One region of the Xenorhabdus budapestensis genome, then DNA from elsewhere that is predicted to be linked to it. Evidence: predicted binding sites of a transcription regulator. Region 1 holds the regulator's gene; the other holds the start of a gene.
The links. The regulator PhoB, encoded in region 1, activates phosphate uptake and scavenging genes when phosphate is short. The targets are predictions, from matches to a motif close to CTGTCATAAAACTGNCNNAT.
Positions count from the first base shown of each region.

Region 2: a site for PhoB is predicted at 2,177-2,196, ahead of phoA (alkaline phosphatase). Genes of this name have one in related genera too.

Region 1 covers NZ_CP072455.1:854,990-861,852, reverse strand. The annotation lists gene brnQ (branched-chain amino acid transport system II carrier protein) at 1-247, opposite strand, end outside; gene phoR (phosphate regulon sensor histidine kinase PhoR) at 728-2,149, opposite strand; gene phoB (phosphate regulon transcriptional regulator PhoB) at 2,299-2,988, opposite strand; gene sbcD (exonuclease subunit SbcD) at 3,291-4,562, shown strand; gene HGO23_RS03725 (AAA family ATPase) at 4,591-6,863, shown strand, end outside.
Region 2 covers NZ_CP072455.1:722,270-729,132, forward strand. The annotation lists gene HGO23_RS03125 (NAD(P)/FAD-dependent oxidoreductase) at 1-46, shown strand, start outside; gene HGO23_RS03130 (cupin domain-containing protein) at 120-500, shown strand; gene HGO23_RS03135 (aldehyde dehydrogenase family protein) at 516-2,009, shown strand; gene phoA (alkaline phosphatase) at 2,273-3,724, shown strand; gene HGO23_RS03145 (DUF1435 family protein) at 3,821-4,093, shown strand; tRNA gene HGO23_RS03150 (tRNA-Leu) at 4,203-4,289, opposite strand; tRNA gene HGO23_RS03155 (tRNA-Leu) at 4,362-4,448, opposite strand; gene rsmC (16S rRNA (guanine(1207)-N(2))-methyltransferase RsmC) at 4,624-5,637, opposite strand; gene HGO23_RS03165 (DNA polymerase III subunit psi) at 5,837-6,247, shown strand; gene rimI (ribosomal protein S18-alanine N-acetyltransferase) at 6,216-6,665, shown strand; gene prfC (peptide chain release factor 3) at 6,826-6,863, shown strand, end outside.

The sequences.
Region 1 (6,863 bases):
AACCCGCTGTTTTACCGATAGGGGAACTCAGAGCTTCAATTCCACCCCCTACTTTCGCCAAAGCAATAACGGTAATGACAGGTAAACCTACAGCAGTAAGCAAAAAGCCAGCGGCAGCGACCCAAACATGCTCACCCGCCTGCAAGCCAACCATAGGTGGAAAAATGATATTTCCCGCACCAACGAACAGAGCAAAAGTCATAAAGCCTAATGCCCAAATATCCTTAGATGATAAACGGTATGTCATAATGATTGTTAACTTATTGTTACTGAAAGAATTGCACATGCAATAGTAACTATTGCAAATACTTGAATTTTCACTGGCGAAACAGGATCCTGATTTAACAGTCAGTGATAAGTATCTGTTCCCTGATACTCGCAAGACACAGAATGGTAGTGGAAAGAACAGCTAGAATCGCCAACAACTACCCCCAAGTAAAACTTTTATAACGCCAAAAGGCAAGCAACAAACCAAAAAGCAGAGTAATATCTTAAACTAATTTTTAAAACTAGTGATTATTATCATCTATCATTGAATACACACTATATGATTTGCACTTTTTTATTCACATTGATTAATAAATCATTTTTTTGCCCGTATTATTACCATTAAATTACATTAACCTTATGATTTTTTTAATCAGTTTACCTATATCCTTCGCCTTTCAAGTTGCCTCTTTGTTAGCTGCACTCATCCACCCCGGTCACCGTTTTTATAAACATACGGTTATCTATGCTCCCGGGGATTAATGAGAGGCTCCTGCCTCTCACCGGAGGCCAGCCTTTGGCTGGACAAATTCGTTCCCGACGAATTTGTCGCTCCCTTGCCGCCGCGATGCAACTTGAAATCCATTGGGTATATATCGGAGACAACAAGCGGCTGAGGCAACAAAAAACTAAATGTAGAACCTTTCCCTACAGTGCTTGAAATATCGAGATGTGTATTGTAATGATGCAAAGCATGTTTCACGATCGCCAACCCCAACCCGCTTCCACCTGTTTGTCGTGAACGAGCACGATTAACCCGATAAAAACGCTCAGTCAGGCGCGGTAAATGCTCTTGGCTGATCCCTTGACCATTATCTTCGACTTTGAACAATGCTCCCTGAGAGGATCTAGACCAACTAACTACAATACGAGTACCTTCCACTGTGTGGTTAATAGCATTGTAAACGAGGTTCGACATTGCACTTCTCAGTTGTTCTTCATTCCCGAAAACCCGTAGTTTTTCATCGACATCAAACGCAATATCATACCGTTTATCTGCCAGTGTCAGCACTTCCTGCTGCAATAAAACCAACATAGCAGGCACATCAACAACATCATGCATATCCACCTGCGATCCGATTTCAATTCTGGAGAGATGCAATAGTTGTGTAACCAGACCATCCATTCTTCGGATCTGTTCCTGCATTGTCCTGATCGCTTTCTGGTTTGCTTCTCTACCCAATTCCTGATCCTGCATCATTTCCAGATAGCCTTGCAGTACTGTTAATGGTGTTCTCAACTCATGACTGGCATTGGCAAAAAAATCGCGGCGGAAATTTTCCAATCGCCGCTTTTGTGTAATATCACGGGCGATCATCAATAGTAGCCCTTCTGCATATGGCATTAACTGAAATTCCATCAGATGACTATTATTTAATTCAATGGAAAGAGGGTAAGTAAAATCGCCCGCAACCATATAGCGACTAAAATCAGGATAGCGAAGCAAATTAAAAATAGACTGCCCATTATCCTCAGGCCAGCGGAATCCTAATAAATGTTGAGCTAAGCGATTACACCAGAAAATATTACCTTCCACTGTCATCATCACCAGAGCATCCGGTAATGATTCCGCCCCGCTACGGAACCGTTTTATCAGTAATGCCAACTCCCGACGACGCTTACGGTTACGTTGCTGCAACTGATAAATGCCGTAAAATATGGGTTCCCACCCTCCACGACCTGAAGGAGGTAACATACTGCGATCCAACCAGAGCCAGTCAGATAATTTCAGTAAATTGTAACCATGCCATACCAGTGCCAGCAATAATGCCACCACCAGCAACCACGCCAGATGGCCAATAAAGAAAGACAAAATAATTGCAGGCAGACAAAAAATAAACAGACCCAGTACTAACTGCTTCCAGGATAACCGCTCCAGCACGTGATTCTCTCCGGCATGAAATTAAATGTTCATCATAATTATTTGGTTTACTTAGCTTTGTTTAGCTGATTTTGTTCATCTGGTTTTATTCACTAAGTAGTGTTCAACAAACCTGTCCACATAAAACCTATCGATAAAAACCAGACAGATTAATAACGGGTGGAGAAACGATAACCTGTACCACGCACAGTCTGTACCATTTTATCGTGTCCACCGATTTCAAGCACCTTACGTAATCGACGGATATGCACATCAACAGTACGATCTTCCACGTAAACATTAGCTCCCCATACATAGTTGAGTAACTGTTCACGGCTATAGACACGTTCAGGATGTGTCATGAAAAAGTGAAGAAGTTTGAATTCCGTTGGCCCCATATCCATATCCTGCCCCTGACTGGAAACTCGGTGGGATACGGAATCCAGCATTAACCCATCCATATTGATAATATCTTCCGCTGTCATGGGAGACATACGACGCAACACAGCTTTAATACGAGCAATCAATTCTTTCGGAGAAAATGGCTTAGTGATGTAATCGTCAGCACCAACATCAAGCCCACGAACCCGATCTTCTTCTTCTCCCCGCGCAGTCACCATTACGACAGGAATATCTTTGGTATTACTGCTGCGCTTCATCTGTTTAATAACTTGTATTCCTGAGCCACCAGGCAGCATCCAGTCTAATAATACTAAATCAGGGTAAGGCTCTGACAGACACCCGATAGCTGTATCATAATCTTCTGCTTCAACAGGTTCATACCCGTTTTGCTCCAGCACAAAGCACACCATTTCACGAATTGGGGCTTCATCTTCAACAACCAAAATACGTCTAACCATGGTTAATCCTGCCAATATTATTGAAGTCAGCAAAACTCACAATAATTCATTGTGAGTCAATTTTATTACAGTTTTATGAAACACCTTCTGTCTTCATCATAAAACTGTAATCAACATTGCAGGGAATTTATTACATAGCTGTCATATTTCATTGTTGTTGCGAAGCTGCTCGAAAACCTGCGAATGAAATCGTAATTACACACGACATCCCTTGAGCACTCATTATAATTAATAAGCGGAAAGCTGAAACAACACATAAATCAGAGCAAAAAAGCAAGATAAGAAAAACAGAGTAAAAAAACATGCGAATCATTCATACGTCAGACTGGCATCTTGGGCAATATTTCTTTACCAAAAATCGTGCCGCAGAGCATCAACACTTCTTACAGTGGCTTATTGGGCAAATAAATGAATATCAGGTTGATGCCCTGATTATTGCCGGAGATGTTTTTGATACGGGCTCTCCACCCAGCTACGCCCGTGAGTTATACAATAGGTTTGTCGTGGACTTACAACCCACTGGCTGTCAGCTCGTTATTCTTGGCGGAAATCATGATTCTGTCGCCACACTCAATGAATCAAAGACCCTATTTTCTTACCTGAACACCACCGTCATTGCTTGTGCAGAAACGGATATCCAGCAACAAATTAAGTTACTGAATAACAAAAATGGTCAACCCGGTGCCATTCTCTGCGCCATTCCTTACCTGCGCCCACGGGATATCATGATAAGTCAAGCAGGGCAATCAGCCATGCAAAAACAGCAGGCACTACAAGATGCTATTACGGAACACTACCACCAGCTCTATCAACAGGCTTGTCTATTACGGGAACAGCTCGGTCACCCTCTGCCGATTATCGCAACCGGGCATCTGACCACTGTCGGGGCTTCTACGACAGATTCTGTCCGGGATATTTATATTGGCACACTGGATGCCTTCCCTGCTCAGGCCTTTCCTCCTGCTGACTATATTGCTCTGGGGCATATTCATCGTCCACAACTGATCAATCAAGCTGAGCATATCCGTTACAGCGGCTCACCAATCCCCTTAAGTTTCGATGAAGTCGGGCAAGAGAAAAGTGTTTGTTTGGTTGAATTTAAGGAGGATAAGTTCAATAGTGTCACCCTGTTGCCCATTCCTGCTTATCAACCAATGCAATTAATTCGGGGGAATTTGCAACAAATCGAGGAACAATTACAAACTTTCAGTGACTATCAGGGAGAACGTCCTGTTTGGCTGGATATTGAAGTTGCAACTCAAGATTACCTGCATGACATCCAGAAACGCATTCAGTCTATGGCTGTCGATCTGCCTGTCGAAATCATCCTGCTACGGCGTAGTAAAACTACACGACAAATATCATTATCGGAAAAAAACAAAGAGATACTTACCGAATTGAGTGTATACGAAGTTTTCGAAAGACGACTGGCATTGGCTGAAATTGACGATCAACTGCAGAAACAACGCCTGACTACCCTGTTCAGGCAAACACTGGACGATATTGCTCAGCAACATACCCAAGAACAGCCGCTCAAAAACAATAGCTCAGAAACAGCAGCTCAAAAACAATAGTTCAGAGAAAATAGTAGGATGCAATAGCATGAAAATTCTTAGCTTACGGCTAAAAAATATTAATTCCTTACAGGGTGAATGGAAAATTGATTTCACAGCAGAGCCTTTTGCCAGCAACGGATTATTTGCTATTACCGGCCCGACAGGTGCAGGAAAAACTAGCCTGTTGGATGCTATCTGCCTCGCCTTATATCACGAAACCCCACGGCTCAACACCATTTCAGCCAATCAGAATGAATTAATGACCCGCCATACAGCCGAATGTCTGTCAGAAGTTGAGTTCGAAGTTAAAGGGGTTGCTTATCGTGCCTTCTGGAGCCAGCGTCGTGCCCGCAATCAAGCTGAAGGCAAACTCCAGCCCCCGAAAGGAGAATTAGCAGACAAAAAAACAGGCAAGATTTTGGCTGACAAAATACCGGATAAAAAAGAGAAAATTGCTGAAATAACTGGTCTTGATTTCAAACGCTTTACTAAATCTATCCTCCTGTCACAAGGTGATTTTGCTGCATTCTTAAATGCAGATGATAAAGACCGTGCCGATTTACTGGAAGAACTGACCGGTACAGAAATTTACGGTATCTTGTCGCAGGAAATTTACCAACGCCATAAAGAAGCCCAATCTGAATTAAATATTCAACAAGCTAGAGCTTCTTCAATCGAATTATTAACTCCGGCACAGATAGAAGAATACCAAAATCAGCAACAACAGCTTATCGCAGCAGAAACTCAGCTCAACCAGCAGCTTAAAGACTTACAGGCAACCGAACATTGGCTCGTACAACAAAATGAATTAGAACAAGCATTAACTAACAACAAATTGCTTTTTCAGCAGGCTGAGCAAGCTATTCAAGATGCCCACCCCCAATTACAACAACTGGCTGCCAGTGAACCTGCCGAAAAACTTCGTCCATTGTGGGATACACAAAATCGAGCATTTAATGAAAAGCAACGGCTTGATGAACAACACAGAAAAATAACATATGAGATTGAACAACAATGTTCTTTATTACAACCAGCCCAACAAAAGCAGATTGAGCTGGAAAATACCCAAAAAGAGCATATACAGCATCATATGCGGCAGGAAAAACTGATTTCTGAGCACATTATGCCACTTGATCATAAGATCGAAATTCAATCGAAAGACTTGCTCACTCAGGAGAAAGAAGTTACTGCATATAATCGTGAACTGACAGAAATATTGTCTCAATATCAAGTGACGAAAACTCAGTACATCACACTGAATAAAGAACAAAAAACGCTGGAAACATACTACGAAGAACACCCTTATTTCCGTAAGCTGGAGAGTAAACTGCCTGAATGGAAACAACTCTTTTCTCGCCAGAAAGAAAAACAGATCCAGATAACCAGGCTCAGACAAAAAAACCAGCAAATTACCACTGAACTAACCTGTACAAATGAGCACCTGAGTGTCTTAAATACGACGCTGGTACAACAATCTACACAAAACCAGCCATTACAGAATGAACTTATCCTTGCCGAAAAAGAACTGAGTAGCTTGCAGGCAATTCATCCATTGGAACAGTTACAAAAACAGTTATCAGATTACCAATCACAACTCAGTTCACAAAATCAACTGGAGATTTTGCAGCCCCAGATCCAACAATTACAGGCAACGATTTCAGATAATCAGGCACAACTCACACAAACTCAGGCATTACTGGAACCTTTACCAACTCAGATAACCGCTCTCGAACTGCAATTAACAGAAACGCAGCAACACCATCAGGATTTAGCTGAACGTATTCGTCTGGAACAGCGGATCATCAGCCTGGAACAAGAACGCAACCAATTGAAGGAAGGAGAAGCCTGCCCGCTTTGTGGGGCAACGCATCACCCTTTGATCACCGAATACCAAAATATCGCCCTGCCAAAATCAGAAGAGCGCTTGAAAGTTCTGAGCCAGAAAATAGAACAGCTACAAGGAGAACGCTCCGCTTTACAGCAAAAACAGCAGTTTCAGCAAGAACGCAGTGAGCAATTACAGCAATCCATTACACACCTCATATCTCAACTAGCAGAGATGAATAAACAATGGCTGCACCATTGCCAACAGCTACAATCCTCTGAATTTACAGTAGATGAATTATCAGCAGAGACAGAGTCTGTAGGTCACTTTATTAGTCAACGGAAAGCGGCTTACCGACAACACCAAAAACAGTACGAAGCACTATTACAAGCTGAAAAACAGTATCAGGCTGCGGAAAAATCACTATCGAATCATCGTGAACAGTACAAATCTTACGAGCAAGAGATCGCCCTGGAAAAGGTCAAGCAAGAGAC
Region 2 (6,863 bases), 130 kb from region 1:
AAAGATTTGGCATCAAGCGTCAGGCTATTGGAAAGGGCGTCGTTAGTTTTATTGATTTTGGAATTTTCACTTTTTGTACATGAACTTTTTTGCACAATAAATTCTGAAAGGTAAAAGTCATGATAAAGCCGTTATTGTTAGATAAAGTACTTCCTGAATTAATGCCAATTGGTAGTGTCACCAATCTTGGTTCTATCGTTGTAGAAGGTGATCCACAGGCAAGTGGTGCAATGATCCACGGAGAGCCAACGGATAACCTGACTTGCGGTATTTTTGCCTGTACCAAAGGAAAATTTAAGATGGTTTATCCCTTTGATGAAATGGCAACCGTTCATGAAGGCTCCGTGAAACTGACGGATGTTAAAACGGGGGTTATGGTCGAATACCACGAAGGTGACTCATGGTTTGCGGCAAAAGGCACTGAAGTCCTGTGGGAAATCACCAGTGAACGTTTCGTTAAACACTATATGGCATGTGTCAATGCTCAGGTTTCAGACTGACAAGAGGGAAATATAATGAGTGAAATCACTTTGCTAGAGTCCGTTACAGCTTTTTTGCAACGTTCTCATGGCCATTATATCAATGGACAAGTTGTTCGTGGCCAGGAAGGAAAAATCTTTTCGGTCGTCAACCCAGCATCTAATGAGGTGATCGCTACCGTCAACCGGGGAAGCCAGGCAGAAGCTAATGCTGCTATGGAAGCTGCATCAACGGCTTTTCATGGTTCATGGGCACAGACTTCTCCTATGGAACGTGGTAATTGCCTGATTCGATTGGCGGATTTACTGCAAAAACATAGAGAAGAACTTGCCCAGCTTGAAAGTCTGTGTTCAGGAAAAACCATTCAGTTATCCCGGATGCTGGAAGTTGGTGCTTCTGCTGAATATTTGCGCTACTTTGCCGGTTGGTCGAGCAAAATAAGCGGTGAAACGCTGAATGTTTCATTGCCATCGTTCAAAGGGGAACAATATACCGCCTTTACCCGCCGTGAACCGGTTGGTGTGGTAGTCGGGATTATTCCATGGAATTTCTCGATTATGATTGCTATCTGGAAACTGGGAGCGGCATTGGCCTGTGGTTGTACGATTGTTCTGAAACCCAGTGAGTATACTCCCTTAACTATGCTGCGTGTAGCAGAATTGGCGAAGGAAGCCGGAATTCCTGATGGTGTGATCAACATTGTCAATGGTTCTGGTACTGGTGTGGGTGCGGAACTACTCACTCATCCACTATGTGCCAAAGTCACTTTTACGGGATCAGTCCCTACTGGCTTACTGATTGGTAAATCCGTGATGGAAAACGGCCTGCTCCGTGCAACGTTGGAGTTGGGAGGCAAAAATGCGGCGGCTTTCTTGGCGGATATGTCTATCGAGAAAATTGTTGAAGGAATATTGGAAGCTGGTTATGTGAATCAGGGGCAAATTTGTGCAGCAGCGGAACGTTTCTATATTCCCTCTGTTCACATGGATGCGGTTTTGAAATTACTTTCTGAACGTTTGTCTGCGATGAAGATTGGCTCTCCTCTTGATGAAACAACAGAGATGGGGCCTTTGGCAAACAAAGAACATTACGAAAAAATTCTGTCTCTGTTTGAAAAAGCGCGTCAGGAGGGGAATGAAATCATATATGGTGGCCGTGCCCTGGAAGGGAAAGGTTTCTTTGTTATGCCAACCGTGATCCGTGCGAAAAGCGCCGAAGATACATTAATGAAAGAAGAAACGTTCGGCCCGATAGGGACTTTCCTCAGTTACGATAGTGAGGAAGAGCTGATTTCCATGATGAATGCAACGCCATTCGGTTTATCTGCCAGTTTATGGACAAACGACTTAAGTAAGGCAATGCGCATGATCCCACGTATTCGGGCGGGTATTTTATGGATTAACATGCACACGTTCCTTGATCCCGCAGTTCCGTTTGGTGGTATGAAATCTTCAGGAATTGGTCGTGAGTTTGGCAAGGCATTCATTGAGCACTACACAGAACTGAAATCGGTCATGATGCGGTATTGATAGCAACAGGCCATTTATACTAACAGATTTCAGGTTGTCTCATAGAGTGTAAACGGGGCAACCTGAAAGATATCGGGCCTAGCCGTTGGGTTGTATTTTGAAATCTGTTGGGTATTCACATGGTTCCAATACATATTGCAAGAAATTGTCATCAATGTGTTATTAATCTTTCACAGTAATGTCATATTAGGTGTTCACTATTTGGGGGAGAAATTCATATTTATAGTGTTTTGTTTAATTTTCCCGAAAGTCAGGAATACTCTATGCCTTATAGCTACATCCCCTCCCGTAATTACACAAAAAACTTGCTAACTCTTACTATCGCCATATTAATGTCAGGAACTTGTTTATCTGCACGAGCCAGTAATACAGGGAACATCATGGCAGAACCTCGTTTAGCTCGTGGAGATATAACCCAGTTTGGTGGTGCTCGTCGTCTTACCGAAGATCAAACGGATGCCCTTAAGGCAGCATTGAGAAACAAGAAAGCGAAGAATGTTATTCTGTTTATCGGTGATGGTATGGGGGATTCTGAAATCACGTTAGCTCGCAATTATTCACAAGGCGCTGGTGGTTTTTTTAAGGGAATTGATGCACTGCCTTTTACTGGACAATACACTCATTACTCTCTGAATAAAGAGACGAAGAAACCAAACTATGTCACGGATTCTGCGGCTTCTGCCACTGCGTGGTCAACAGGGACGAAAACCTATAATGGTGCGTTGGGCATTGATGTTTTTGGTAAAGCTCATCAGTCATTACTGGAGTTAGCAAAGAAAAACGGAAAAGCGACAGGGAATGTTACGACTGCTGAAATTCAGGATGCTACACCAGCCGCGTTGTATGCCCATGTCACAAACCGTAAATGCTATGGCCCACGGGAAACTTTGGCAAAATGCCCTACCGATGCTTTGGAAAACGGTGGTAAAGGGTCTATTACAGAACAGCTTTTAGTTGTGCGTCCCGATATTACTTTGGGAGGTGGTGCTAAAAGTTTTGAGCAACAATCGTTATCCGGCGCTAATAAAGGAAAAACTCTGAAACGACAAGCCCTGGAACAAGGGTATCAATGGGTAACGGATATAAAATCATTACATGGTATTCAAGAGGCCAATCAGAAAAAACCGCTGTTGGGATTGTTCAATAATGGAAATATGGATGTAATCTGGGAAGGGCCAAAAGCGGTTTATCACGGCAACATTAATGAAGCGCCAGTGAAGTGTAAAATTAACACTGATCGTAATTCCGCTGAACCCACATTGGCACAACTAACAGAAAAAGCGATTGATTTATTGAAAAACAATAAAAATGGTTTCTTATTGCAGGTAGAAAGTGCTTCGATTGACAAACAAGATCATGCAGCTAACCCTTGTGCCCAAATTGGGGAAACAGTGGCATTCGATGAAGCTGTACAAGCGGGTTTGAAATTTGCAAAGCAACATGGAGACACCTTAGTTATAGTTACGGCTGATCATGCCCATTCCAGCCAGATTATTGAACCCGATGTTAAATCCCCCGGGCTGACTCGCTCATTGATTACTAAAGATGGTGCAGTCATCACTGTAAACTATGGCAATTCAGAAAAAGACGAACAAAATCATACCGGAACACAATTACGTGTTGCCGCTTATGGCCCTTATGCAGCCAATGTTGTTGGCTTAACTGATCAAACCGATTTGTTTTTTACCATACGTAATGCGATGGAATTGAAATAATAAGGTAATGAATGTTGTTATAGATTTTTAATTTGTGATTAAGATGCCACAATATATGATAGTGGGAATCATTATCATTTGTTTTGGCGGTTGATTATGAACAGTGCAAAGCGGAATCTAAAGCTGACTGTCTGGCACAGCATTACGGGATTGTGGGGTATTCTGTTATCCAGTTTGGTTGCATTCGCATTAGTAATAACAGGAGCAGGGTTAGAACAATTTAAAATTAGCATCCAGGGGGCAATGATTTTAACGCTTTTGCTATTGTTACATCGTAATGCCCGCCATTTTTTGCTTCTCCCCGCCGGGATTGTTGTGACGTGTAGCCTGTTTGCTGGCTTGCGTTGTTTAGGGCACTTTCATTTTTGAGAACAATAAGATGTATTACAAGGATAAAACCAGAAAAGAGAGAGAAAATGTGAGAAAGAAAAAGCAAGAGAGTATGGAATATAAGAGATGAGCAGATAAATATTAACAGTGGTGCGAAGGGGGGGACTTGAACCCCCACGTCCGTAAGGACACTAACACCTGAAGCTAGCGCGTCTACCAATTCCGCCACCCTCGCAGATACTGCTATTTATCTGGTTTGTTTAATTGATTTATCCGGTTGATTCATTTAACTAATAGCTGTCTGACTTGGTGCGAAGGGGGGGACTTGAACCCCCACGTCCGTAAGAACACTAACACCTGAAGCTAGCGCGTCTACCAATTCCGCCACCCTCGCAAATTCAGACACTATCATTTAAAGACAACCAATTAAACAGATAGCACGGAGGCGCATTCTAGAGATTTTACGGCTGACGTCAATCATTATTTATCGGGAGAAAGCATGATTGATGCAAAAATCGACATATTGAAATTGCCCACCCATTTGGGAAGGGCAATGGCTGTTTGATTCGTTACTTCTTGGTGGCTTGATAAATTTTGAATTTACCTGTCTGAGCAATCACTTCGTGTCTACCAAAAGCGCTATCCAGCAGCTCTGGATAAGGTAAAAAAGCGTTTGCTACGATCCGGAACTTACCACCATATTTCAGATATTTGGGTGCCATGCGGATCATATCGTCAGCCGCTGACAGACTTGTCTTCAGGCCGTCATGGAATGGTGGATTGGAAATGATCCAGTCGAATTTTTCTTCAATAGCGGAGTAAACATTACTGGTAATGACACTCCCTTCCAGTTTATTCGCTTTCAATGTCGCTTTACTGGATGTGATAGCTGCTGCATTGACATCGCTGAGTGTCAGTGACAAGCCGGGGTTATTTTTACCCAACACCGTTGCTAAAACACCAGAGCCACAAGCGATATCCAGCAGGCTGCCAGAAATCGGTGTATCAAATGTAGAGAGCAGAAGACGGCTGCCAACATCCAGATCATCCTGGCTGAATACGCCGGGCAATGTATTGACGGTGACATCGCCGACTTGATAGCTGTTCCACCAATTGTTCTGATCAAATTGAACCTGATACTCCAGTTGACCGTAAAACAGGCTGCAACGGCGGGCGCTGTCTACTTTGCGGAAAGTGGCAATGCCTTCCATCAGTTTATCAACGCTACGAACACCACTGCGATTTTCGCCGACAATAAAAATATCGGTTCCGACAGGCAAAATGGAAAACAGACTACGCAGTTGGAAACGTGCTTCATGCTTGCTTTTTGACCAGTAATAAATCAGCGTATCACATCCTTTGACAAATGTGCTGTCCGCGGTAAGACCAAACGAGGCATTATCACCCAGTGTGCGGATCAGCGACTGCCAGTGATGATATTGATTAGTATGTACTCGCACACTTGCAGCTTCAATTTCCGTTGCCAGAGTATCCTGAAGGTCACCAGCAAAAAGCAGATGATGGGAGCGGAATTGCTCTTGATGGCGCAGGATAACTTCACTGGCCGATGTTAATACTGACATCTATGATTAGCTCCTTATAAATCTTTATCCAGTAATAATTATCTGTGGGCAAAACTGAGATGCCGCATTGATTGGCACAGAGATAAGCCCTCTGATAATATACCTTTCATCTTTCAAGTTGCAGTTTTGTTGGCTGCAACTTGAAATCTATTAGGTATATATTACCTGTTATTTTTTATGGCTGATGGAATAAAACACGATGACAAAGCGTGACAGATCACTGACTCGATTAGGCATCATCCAATGGGTTTTGCGTAGCCCTGCGACCCTGCGAGGTGAATTATCTGTCCTCATCCCTGACTCAACCCGTCTGTTGATCATTAGCCATGATCACATTGACTTAAATCATTCATTATTTGCTGATATTTTCACAGCCATGGGGATTAATGTCTCATCAGTTTATTGCATCACGACAAAAGACGTTGAGTTACTTTCGGAATCAATCCATTGCCCATGCTGGCTGTTGGGGGTTGATATTACCTTATCAATACAAGGGATTTCTTTGAGAAGCCCTGCATTAAATGATTTATCCCTTGATGGGGATGCAAAACGCGCTCTTTGGCAACAAATTTACCATTATGAAGAATATTTCTCTATTAACTCCCGTTGATCTTCCCGTTGCATTTCAAATAGAACAGGCCAGCCATGCTTTTCCCTGGAGTGAAAAAACTTTTTACTCTAATCAGGGAGAACGTTATCTCAATTACAAAATCGCGCTTAATGACCAGATGATTGGTTTTGTAATAGTGCAGTGTGTTTTGGATGAAGCGACACTCTTTAATATTGCTATTCATCCTGAGTATCAATCTCAGGGGCATGGGAAAACATTGCTGAAATACTTGATCGATGTATTGCCTCAAAAACAGATTAATACACTGTGGCTTGAAGTACGACGTTCAAACAGGTCGGCAATTCGTTTGTATGAAGATTTGGGATTTAACGAGGTTTCTATTCGCAAAAACTATTACCCAACCGCGACAGGAAAAGAAGACGCAATCATTATGGCGTTGCCATTATTTGGAGAGTAACGAAGTTTTATACCATCTTGAACATCATTGGTTGTCTATAATGCCAAGTTCAGAGAAAATAAGCGCCAATCACGATTAACATGCCGGATCCGAAGGTGAAGCGTTATTCTGTGCTTCACAAACGGTAGCTATCCGCGCGTAGACTGGAAGATTTCAATTAATGTCAAATTCCTCATTCTTGCAAGAAGTCGCCAAGCG